Regions from separate parts of the Halobacillus sp. 12SKB genome, predicted to be linked through region 2. Evidence: a T-box and tRNA genes for the amino acid it is inferred to sense, from the RefSeq annotation. Region 2 holds a T-box; the other holds one or more tRNA genes.
The links. The T-box of region 2 lies ahead of ACQ4XT_RS11235 (valine--tRNA ligase). A T-box ahead of a tRNA ligase gene usually reads a tRNA of that ligase, here a tRNA-Val.

Region 1: it has a tRNA-Val gene. The T-box ahead of ACQ4XT_RS11235 (valine--tRNA ligase) is inferred to sense a tRNA for this amino acid. The anticodon was not compared.

What each region holds. Positions count from the first base shown of each region.
Region 1 is NZ_JBRFWR010000001.1:901,009-906,379, reverse strand. It holds rRNA gene ACQ4XT_RS04500 (23S ribosomal RNA) at 1-1,188, shown strand, start outside; rRNA gene rrf (5S ribosomal RNA) at 1,279-1,392, shown strand; tRNA gene ACQ4XT_RS04490 (tRNA-Asn) at 1,436-1,510, shown strand; tRNA gene ACQ4XT_RS04485 (tRNA-Thr) at 1,514-1,585, shown strand; tRNA gene ACQ4XT_RS04480 (tRNA-Glu) at 1,607-1,681, shown strand; tRNA gene ACQ4XT_RS04475 (tRNA-Val) at 1,688-1,763, shown strand; tRNA gene ACQ4XT_RS04470 (tRNA-Thr) at 1,776-1,851, shown strand; tRNA gene ACQ4XT_RS04465 (tRNA-Tyr) at 1,868-1,953, shown strand; tRNA gene ACQ4XT_RS04460 (tRNA-Gln) at 2,062-2,136, shown strand; tRNA gene ACQ4XT_RS04455 (tRNA-Lys) at 2,322-2,394, shown strand; tRNA gene ACQ4XT_RS04450 (tRNA-Gly) at 2,411-2,485, shown strand; tRNA gene ACQ4XT_RS04445 (tRNA-Ala) at 2,489-2,561, shown strand; gene rocF (arginase) at 2,864-3,766, shown strand; gene ACQ4XT_RS04435 (aspartyl-phosphate phosphatase Spo0E family protein) at 3,778-3,972, opposite strand; gene sigW (RNA polymerase sigma factor SigW) at 4,134-4,697, shown strand; gene ACQ4XT_RS04425 (zf-HC2 domain-containing protein) at 4,713-5,369, shown strand.
Region 2 is NZ_JBRFWR010000001.1:2,331,527-2,336,897, forward strand. It holds gene hemB (porphobilinogen synthase) at 1-794, shown strand, start outside; gene hemL (glutamate-1-semialdehyde 2,1-aminomutase) at 820-2,109, shown strand; gene spoVID (stage VI sporulation protein D) at 2,222-3,211, shown strand; gene ACQ4XT_RS11230 (YszA family small membrane protein) at 3,208-3,396, opposite strand; T-box leader at 3,527-3,753, shown strand; gene ACQ4XT_RS11235 (valine--tRNA ligase) at 3,807-5,371, shown strand, end outside.

The DNA.
Region 1 (5,371 bases), 1.4 Mb from region 2:
CGTAACTTCGGGAGAAGGGGTGCTCCTCTGCCGAGGAGCCGCAGTGAAAAGGCCCAAGCGACTGTTTACCAAAAACACAGGTCTCTGCGAAGCCGTAAGGCGAAGTATAGGGGCTGACACCTGCCCGGTGCTGGAAGGTTAAGGGGATGCGTTAGCTTATGCGAAGCGTTGAACCGAAGCCCCAGTAAACGGCGGCCGTAACTATAACGGTCCTAAGGTAGCGAAATTCCTTGTCGGGTAAGTTCCGACCCGCACGAAAGGTGCAACGACTTGGGCACTGTCTCAACGAGAGACCCGGTGAAATTATACTATGTGTGAAGATGCACATTACCCGCGACAGGACGGAAAGACCCCGTGGAGCTTTACTGTAGCCTGATATTGAATGTTGGTATAGCTTGTACAGGATAGGTAGGAGCCTTGGAAGCCGGAGCGCTAGCTTCGGTGGAGGCGCTGGTGGGATACTACCCTGGCTGTACGGACATTCTAACCCAGGACCGTGATCCGGTCCGGAGACAGTGTCAGGTGGGCAGTTTGACTGGGGCGGTCGCCTCCCAAAAGGTAACGGAGGCGCCCAAAGGTTCCCTCAGAATGGTTGGAAATCATTCGCAGAGTGTAAAGGCACAAGGGAGCTTGACTGCGAGACCTACAAGTCGAGCAGGGACGAAAGTCGGGCTTAGTGATCCGGCGGTTCCGCATGGAAGGGCCGTCGCTCAACGGATAAAAGCTACCCCGGGGATAACAGGCTTATCTCCCCCAAGAGTCCACATCGACGGGGAGGTTTGGCACCTCGATGTCGGCTCATCGCATCCTGGGGCTGTAGTCGGTCCCAAGGGTTGGGCTGTTCGCCCATTAAAGCGGTACGCGAGCTGGGTTCAGAACGTCGTGAGACAGTTCGGTCCCTATCCGTCGTGGGCGTTGGAAATTTGAAAGGAGCTGTCCTTAGTACGAGAGGACCGGGATGGACACACCGCTGGTGTACCAGTTGTTCCGCCAGGAGCATCGCTGGGTAGCTACGTGTGGTCGGGATAAGTGCTGAAAGCATCTAAGCATGAAGCCCCCCTTGAGATGAGATTTCCCTTTGCTTTAAGCAAATAAGATCCCTCAGAGACGATGAGGTTGATAGGTCCGAGGTGGAAGCGTGGTGACACGTGGAGCTGACGGATACTAATGGATCGATGACTTATCTATCTGATTAGAATCATTCGTGAATGACAGTTACTTTTCAAACAAGATGTTTCCTTATCCAGTTTTGAGGGTTCACCTCAAACTTTATATTGATGTGGTGGTGAAGGCGAAGAGGTCACACCTGTTCCCATGCCGAACACAGCAGTTAAGCTCTTCAGCGCCGATGGTAGTCGGGTTTACCCCCGTGAGAGTAGGACGCCGCCACATTGATTCTCTTTCCTTATTAATGCTTTTGATGAATGAACATTATTCCAACGTAGCTCAGTGGTAGAGCAATCGGCTGTTAACCGATCGGTCGTAGGTTCGAATCCTACCGTTGGAGCCACTTGCTTCCATAGCTCAGTGGTAGAGCACTTCCATGGTAAGGAAGGGGTCGCCGGTTCAAATCCGGCTGGAAGCTCTGAGAAACTATCAAACACATGGCCCGTTGGTCAAGTGGTTAAGACACCGCCCTTTCACGGCGGTAACACGGGTTCGAATCCCGTACGGGTCACCACTTATTGGAGGATTAGCTCAGCTGGGAGAGCACTTGCCTTACAAGCAAGGGGTCGCAGGTTCGAACCCTGCATCCTCCACCATTAAATTTATAAGCCGGCCTAGCTCAACTGGCAGAGCAACTGATTTGTAATCAGTAGGTTGGGGGTTCAAGTCCTCTGGCCGGCACCACTTATTTAGTCAAAGTGGAGGGATAGCGAAGTTGGCCAAACGCGGCGGACTGTAAATCCGCTCCCATCGGGTTCGTAGGTTCGAGTCCTACTCCCTCCACCATTTTTTCATTGACGATAACGGCTGACATTCATGATCAGCTATTTTTTATGAAAATAAACATATCTTGTATAATGATCTTTAGATGGTCAATACTATTTTTGTAACTGTTGGGCCATAGCCAAGCGGTAAGGCAACGGTTTTTGGTACCGTCATGCGCTGGTTCGAATCCAGCTGGCCCAGCCATTTCTTAAGAAGATGTTATACTGGATGTTATTATATTATGAGCCATTAGCTCAGCTGGTAGAGAAGCCGTAAGCATCATTGGAATTTCTTCATTGTAGGCTTTGCGAGGAGCGTATGCTTCACCGAAAAATCTATCAACGTGACGAGCACACGGCTTATAAAATAACGAGCATTATGTTTCATACGAGCCATTAGCTCAGCTGGTAGAGCATCTGACTTTTAATCAGAGGGTCGAAGGTTCGAATCCTTCATGGCTCATCTTTCAATTTTATATGCGGGAGTAGTTCAGTGGTAGAACACCACCTTGCCAAGGTGGGGGTCGCGGGTTCGAATCCCGTCTCCCGCTCCATACGGGGCCTTAGCTCAGCTGGGAGAGCGCCTGCTTTGCACGCAGGAGGTCAGCGGTTCGATCCCGCTAGGCTCCACTCTTTAAACCTGACATCAATGATTGATGTCAGGTTTTTTATTGTTTCATCCTCTATATCAATCCGGTCTGTTTGTCATATGTAGAGGTTCGACACCCTTATCTAATGAGGGGTTACAAAAAGTTAAATACTTCTCCATATAAACAAACCCATAATATGTAAAATAATTCGAAACCTTGTAAACATGCATGATTACATACGTTTTCATACTGGTTTTCGTATATATATGCACAAACATGTCCAGTTGAGTCATAACGGGAAAAACGGATACAATTATAGTAGAGAAAAAAGGAGGAACTTTGATGAATAAACAGCTTTCAGTTATCGGTGTACCTATGGACCTTGGACAGATGCGTCGAGGCGTGGATATGGGCCCAAGTGCTATTCGTTATGCAGGTATGGTTGAACGTCTAGAGCAATTGAAATATAACATTGAAGATCTAGGGGACATTGAGATTCCTCGCCCAAAACATAATACAGATGAAAAACAGGATAATTTACGTAACTTGAATGAAATTGCCGAAGGAAGCCGTCGTCTGGCAAAAGCGGTAGATGAAGTCGTAGAAAATAAACGTTTCCCACTTGTACTTGGGGGAGACCATAGTATAGCTATGGGGACTCTTGCAGGAGTTGCGAAACATTATGAAAACCTTGGTGTCATCTGGTATGATGCTCACGGCGATTTAAACACAGGTGACAGCTCGCCTTCTGGTAACATTCATGGGATGCCATTAGCTGTAAGCTTAGGGATCGGTCATGAAAAATTGACGAGTATCCATGATTATGAACCGAAGATTAAACCAGAAAATATAGTGATTATCGGAGCTCGTTCTCTTGATGAAGGAGAAAGAGTGCTTATTGAAGAGAAGGGCATAAAAGTCTATACGATGCATGAAGTTGATCGTATGGGGATGACGCAAGTGATGGAAGAGACAGTGGATTATTTGAAAGATCGTACCGATGGGGTTCATTTAAGCCTGGACCTTGATGGACTGGATCCTAATGAAGCTCCTGGCGTGGGGACACCGGTAATGGGTGGATTAAGCTACCGTGAGAGTCACCTGGCTATGGAAATGCTTCATCAGTCAGGGATGATCACATCCGCGGAATTCGTAGAAGTAAATCCGATTCTCGATGAAAAAAATAAAACCGCTAGCGTAGCGGTAGGTTTAATGGGTTCTCTATTTGGTGAGAGCTTGAAATAAATAAACGATCCCTAGCAGTAACCCGCTTTTTGCAAGGTGGGTTGCTGTTTTTTATAGGTTGCTTCATCGTATTCATTTAACAGGTGATCTAATTTCACACTCACTTGTACGACTTCCGGCGAGCTCAACTTATGGAGGCTGGCTAAGCGAATCATTTCCATACGACAAGCTTCGATTTCTTTCTTCAAAGCGGACACTCGCTGCATATTAAATTTCCTCCTAAGAAATTTTTTACATTTACAGCTTTATAACCGATACTAAAAAAAGTTAAACTTATATTAGCTAAAAAAATATAAAATTTATGAAACTTTGTGGCGAGGTCATCCGTAAAGGTTAACGACCGCACGTATAGCGGAGGTATTAGAAGATGGAAACCATGATTAAGCAAAAAATAAAAGAAGTGAAGAAGGGCAATCAATCCGCTTTCGAAGACATTGTTTCTTTTTATCAGAATAAAGTTTTTCATATTTGTCTGCGAATGGTTGGGAACTCGTATGAAGCTGAAGACCTGGCCCAGGAAGCCTTTATCAGAGCCTACACGAATCTTCATACGTTTGATGAGAAACGGAAATTCTCTACTTGGTTGTACAGAATAGCAACGAATCTGTCGATTGACCGGATCCGTAAAAAAAAGCCGGACTATCATCTGGATGCAGAAGTGAAGGGGACGGAAGGGTTAGACATGTATTCGCAATTAGCTGCTGACCAGGCTCTACCTGAAGAAGAAGTGGAAAGCCTTGAATTACAGTCTTATATCCACAAAGAAATATTAGCGCTTCCTCCTAAATATCGCAGTGTCATTGTACTTCGTTATTTAGATGAGCTTGCTCTTCAAGAAATTGCGGAGGTGCTGGATATTCCAGTGGGAACGGTTAAGACAAGGGTCCATCGAGGTAGAGAGGCTTTACGTAAGAGGCTTCGACATGTGTGAAGGAGTTGAGAGGGAATGAATTGCAAGAGAGAAGCCATTGAACTTATGCACAAGTATCTGGATGGTGAATTAAATAAAGAAGAAGAGAGACGACTGAGAGATCATTTACAAAGCTGCCAAAGCTGCCAGCATCACTTTCATGAGTTAAAGAGAACGACCACTCTGATCAAGAACACCACACCTGTTTCTGCGCCGCCTCGTTTTACTGCGAATGTGATGGCGAATTTGCCGAAAGAGAAGAAACGGAAGAACTATATTCGTAAGTTCCAGAGGCACCCTTTGCTTACAGCTGCTGCCGTCTTCTTTATACTCATGTTCGGTGGTATTTTTACCGAATGGAACCAGGACCAGCAAGTAACAGTATCGAAGCAGGAGAACCTGGAAATACGTGATCATACCGTCATTGTACCGGAAGGGGTTACGGTTGAAGGGGATTTAGTCGTCAGAAACGGAGACTTGAGGATTGATGGAAAAGTCGATGGGGACATTACCCTGATCAATGGGGACATTCTTAATGACCCATCCGGACAGGGAGGAAAAAATGATGAGCTTGACCGGAACAATCTCAGGGCCTATTCAGGGGAATTGACCGAAGTGAACCAGGTTTACGAATGGGTCTGGTATCATACGAAGGAAACTTTCAAGGCAATTTTCTCATTTGAGTCGGATTAAAT
Region 2 (5,371 bases):
TGAATGAGGAAATGGACGAGCTGGTAAGATTGGATATTAAATCTGTCATTGTCTTTGGTGTACCGGCAGAAAAAGACGACGTAGGAAGTCAAGCCTATCACGAGGAAGGGATTGTACAACGTGCTATTCGTCAAATCAAAGAAGACTTTCCTTCCTTAACCGTCATTGCAGATACTTGCCTATGTCAATATACTGATCATGGTCATTGTGGAATTGTCCGTGATGGAGATATTGCCAATGATGAGTCCTTGACCTACATTACAAAAACGGCGGTTACTCAAGCGGAAGCAGGTGCCGATATTATCGCCCCATCCAATATGATGGATGGTTTTGTTGCCGCTATTCGTCAGGGCCTTGATGAAGCTGGCTTCAGCCACATCCCTGTCATGTCTTACGCTGTTAAATATGCTTCTTCTTTTTATGGCCCGTTCCGTGATGCGGCTCACAGTTCTCCTCAATTTGGTGACCGTCGTGCTTACCAGATGGATCCAGCGAACCGCCTGGAAGCATTAAGGGAGGCAGCATCGGATGTAGAGGAAGGCGCTGATTTCCTAATCGTTAAACCAGCTCTTTCTTATCTTGACATCATGCGTGAAGTGAAAGATCGTTTTAACCTGCCACTGGTCGCCTACAATGTCAGTGGGGAGTATTCCATGATCAAAGCAGCTGCCCAAAATGGCTGGGTCAACGAAGAGGAGATTGTCCTTGAAAAACTGACCTCCATGAAACGAGCAGGAGCGGACCTCATTATTACTTATTTCGCTAAAGATGCAGCTCGTTGGTTAAATCAATAACGCGGACAGAAAGGGTGTCGTATAAATGAAAACATTTGATCGTTCAAAACAAGCCTATACGAAAGCAGTAGAATTAATGCCGGGTGGAGTGAACTCCCCTGTACGTGCATTTAAATCTGTCCAGATGGACCCGATTTTTATGGAAAAAGGCGCAGGTTCTAAACTTTATGACCTCGATGGCAACGAATATATCGATTATGTATTAAGCTTTGGCCCCTTAATTTTAGGCCATGCTGATGAAAAGGTAACAGAAGCGTTAACCAAAGCGACAGTGAATGGCACGAGCTTCGGTGCTCCTACTGAAATGGAAAACAAGTTGGCTTCCCTTGTGAGAGAACGGGTGCCTTCTATTGAAATGCTGCGGATGGTGAATTCAGGAACAGAAGCAACGATGAGCGCCCTTCGTGTTGCTCGTGGGTACACAGGCCGCGATAAAATCTTGAAATTTGAAGGAAATTACCATGGCCATGGAGATTCCTTGCTGATCAAAGCGGGCTCTGGTGTAGCGACTCTTGGTCTGCCTGACTCTCCTGGTGTACCGGAATCCATTGCCCAAAATACAATTACGGTCCCATATAATGATATAGAAAGCGTCCGGTATGTTTTTGAAGAGTTCGGAGACGATCTAGCGGCTGTCATTATTGAGCCTGTCTCCGGAAATATGGGTGTCGTCCCACCAAACGAAGGCTTCCTGCAAGAGTTAAGAACAATGACGGAAGACAATGGAACGGTTCTGATCTTTGATGAAGTTATGACTGGCTTCCGTGTTGGATACCACAGTGCTCAAGGACACTTTGGTGTGACACCTGACATGACATGCCTTGGAAAAGTCATTGGAGGCGGTCTTCCTGTAGGAGCCTATGGTGGAAAACGGGATATTATGGAGCGGGTTGCTCCTGTCGGTGACATCTACCAAGCAGGTACTCTTTCTGGAAACCCACTCGCAATGACGGCAGGTTTCGAAACGATCTCTGCTATGACGGAAGAAGCGTATGCTTCCATCAATAAAAAAGTAGACCGCTTAATTGAAGGTTACCAGCAAGCCGCTGAAAAACACAACATTCCACTCACAGTGAACCGGGCTGGTTCCATGGTCGGCTTCTTCTTTACAAACGAACCTGTGACGAATTTTGAAACAGCCAACCAATCGGATTTGGACCTGTTCATGCGTTATTTCCAGGGAATGATTGAAGAAGGGGTCTATCTGCCGCCTTCCCAATTTGAAGGGTTGTTCTTGTCTGTCAAACATACGGATAAGGATATCGAGAAAACCATTCAAGCAGCGGAGAAAGTCTTTTCACAAATTAAATCTTAATGTTATAAGCGCATGGGGTCCTCCATGCGCTTTCGTTATGTATATTACTCTAACTCTCGCATAAGGTGGTAATAGAGAAAAGTGTTTATTACCTTAGGGAGGGGACCGAACTTTGCAAAACAAACAAAATGTATTTTCCTTTTATTTAGATGAATCCATATGGTTCAAGGAAGGACAGGGCGTTCGCGAGTTAATCGGTATATCATTAGAACCTGAAATTACTATTGAAGAGCTTGGAGATGAGGTCCGGTTGAAAGGGACCGTCGATCTTGCGGGTGAATACATTCCGACTGGAAAACAGGATGCGCAGGATGAAAGTCCTCTTGCACCCTCTGTTCGAACCATGGACGTAGTCGAACCATTTGAAGAAGGCGTTCATACATTCAGCCACTCATTTCCAGTGGAAATCACGGTACCTTTAGAAAGGGTATCAAATTTAGAAGATGTGCTCATCGACATTGAAAGTTTTGATTACGAACTTCCCGCCAATCGTCAACTCCGGCTTCATGCTCATGTGAATATCAATGGACTGGAAGAAAGGAAGCAAGAAGCATCGAATGAACCGAATTTTGATGAATCAGCGACTGTCGGTCCTGTCAATTTTCAAGAACAGAGTCTAAAAGAATCACCTGTTCTCCCAGAGCGGGAAGCCCCTATTTTTCGGATTGATGAAAAAGATGAGAGTGAGCATACAGAAGAAGATGACGGACGATGGTTTTATAAAAAATCACAAAGCTTCCCAGAGTTCTTTGGTCATACTCAGGAAAATACCCAATTAACTCCGGAAGAGCCATCTTATGATAGTGGGGATTGGGGAGAAGTCAGTATTGAAGAGTCCAGCAGTAAAGAATCCAGCAGCGAAGAGTCCGACCAAGAAAGTGCTCAAGCACCTGGAGGTATGGATGGGATCAAACAAATCTTCAAACACTTGTTCCCGAACAGAGAGGACACGTACACACAAATGAAAATGTATATTGCCCAGGAAGAGGAAACGTTATCTTCGATTGCGGAAAAGTATGACGTATCGGTAAAACAATTAGAACGAGTCAATGATTATAAAGACGACGTTTCTCCTGGGCAGATTGTGTATATTCCGAACTAAATCCATTTATATTTGAAAGCGAGATACAAACCGAGGACCAATCCGAGAAGGAAGATGTCGAAAGTAGTCGGGAAGATGATGGTTCGCAGGGCTTGGAAAATTACGATGGGCAGCAAAGATTTTTCAATGACAAACAGCCACGTTCTGCACCATGGAGGCAGACGATAACGATACAAACGACTCATAAAGAGCACCTCTTTTCATTGGAGGATAAAGGCTCCTGGGCAATCGGCTCAGGGGTTTTCGCCTTTTTCTTTGACGTAGTTGACTAAATGCCTCTTTTTTATATACAATATGTAGTATAGTCTTTATACGTGAAATGCTTAGATAGGGAAGAGTACATGAACAATTCCTTCAGAGAGGAAAACGATTGGTGAGAGTTTTCCAGGAACCCTGTTAATGGAAGGTCGCCCTTGATGCAGCTTCTTTGAACAATGAGTAGGAGAAGCCGGTTAGAAGCCGTTATTTTTATTTGAGTGTACAGGAATGACTTCCTGTAAATTAAAGGTGGTACCACGGAAATGAACCCTTTCGTCCTTTTTTAGGATGAAAGGGTTTTTTATTTTTATAAAGAGAATAAAAGGAGGAAGATCACATGGATCAACAAGATCTTTCAATGCCTACAAAGTATGATCCGGCCGCTGTTGAAAAGGACCGGTATCAGTACTGGGTAGATGGTAAATTTTTTGAAGCTACAGGAGATAAAAACAAGGAACCTTATACAATCGTCATTCCACCGCCGAACGTAACAGGGAAGCTGCACCTCGGTCATGCGTGGGACACGACATTACAGGATATCCTGACACGTGTGAAGCGGATGCAGGGCTATGATGTACTGTGGCTGCCAGGTATGGACCATGCGGGGATTGCTACACAAGCAAAAGTAGACGCGAAACTTCGTGAAGAAGGCATCTCTCGTCATGATCTCGGCCGTGAAAAATTCCTCGAAAAATCGTGGGAGTGGAAGCATGAGTATGCGAAATTCATCCGTGCCCAGTGGGAAAAACTAGGGCTTGGACTGGACTATTCCCGTGAACGTTTTACTCTTGATGAGGGTCTTTCTGAGGCTGTTAAAGAAGTTTTTGTAACACTTTACGAAAAAGGTCTGATTTACCGCGGGGAATATATCATCAACTGGGATCCGGCTACGCAGACAGCTTTGTCTGATATCGAAGTGGAGTACAAAGATGTGCAGGGTGCGTTTTACCATATGCGCTATCCATTGAAAGATGAAGAAGGCACCATTGAGATTGCGACGACACGTCCAGAAACGATGCTTGGGGATACAGCCATTGCGGTACATCCGGAAGATGAGCGCTACAAGCACCTGATTGGTAAAAAGGCGATCCTGCCGATTGTCGGCCGTGAAATCGAAATTGTCGCTGATGATTATGTCGATATGGAATTTGGTTCTGGAGCTGTTAAGATTACTCCAGCACACGACCCTAATGACTTCGAAATTGGTAACCGTCACAACCTGGAACGCATCCTCATTATGAATGAAGACGGAACGATGAATGATAACGCCGGCAAGTATAAGGGTATGGACCGCTTCGAATGTCGTAAACAAATCGTCAAGGACCTTCAGGATGACGGTGTCCTCTTTGAAATTGAAGAACACATGCACTCGGTTGGTCACTCTGAGCGAAGCGGAGCAGTCGTTGAACCTTATCTTTCCACGCAGTGGTTCGTTGACATGAAGCCACTAGCTGATGCGTCCATCGACTTGCAAAAGGGAGACGATCAAGTACAGTTTGTTCCTGATCGATTTGAAAAGCCATATCTGCACTGGATGGAGAATACAAGAGACTGGTGTATTTCCAGACAATTATGGTGGGGTCACCGTATACCAGCCTGGTACCATAAAGAAACGGGCGAATTATATGTCGGTAAAGAAGAGCCGAAAGATCCTGAGAACTGGAAGCAGGATGAAGATGTTCTGGATACTTGGTTCTCCTCTGCGCTTTGGCCTTTCTCAACGATGGGATGGCCTGATGAAAACAGTGAAGATTATAAACGTTACTTCCCAACTAACGTACTTGTAACAGGGTATGACATCATTGGTTTCTGGGTCAGCCGCATGATTTTCCAATCCCTCGAGTTTACAAACGAGCGTCCGTTCAACGATGTTCTTATTCACGGTCTTGTTCGTGATGCTGA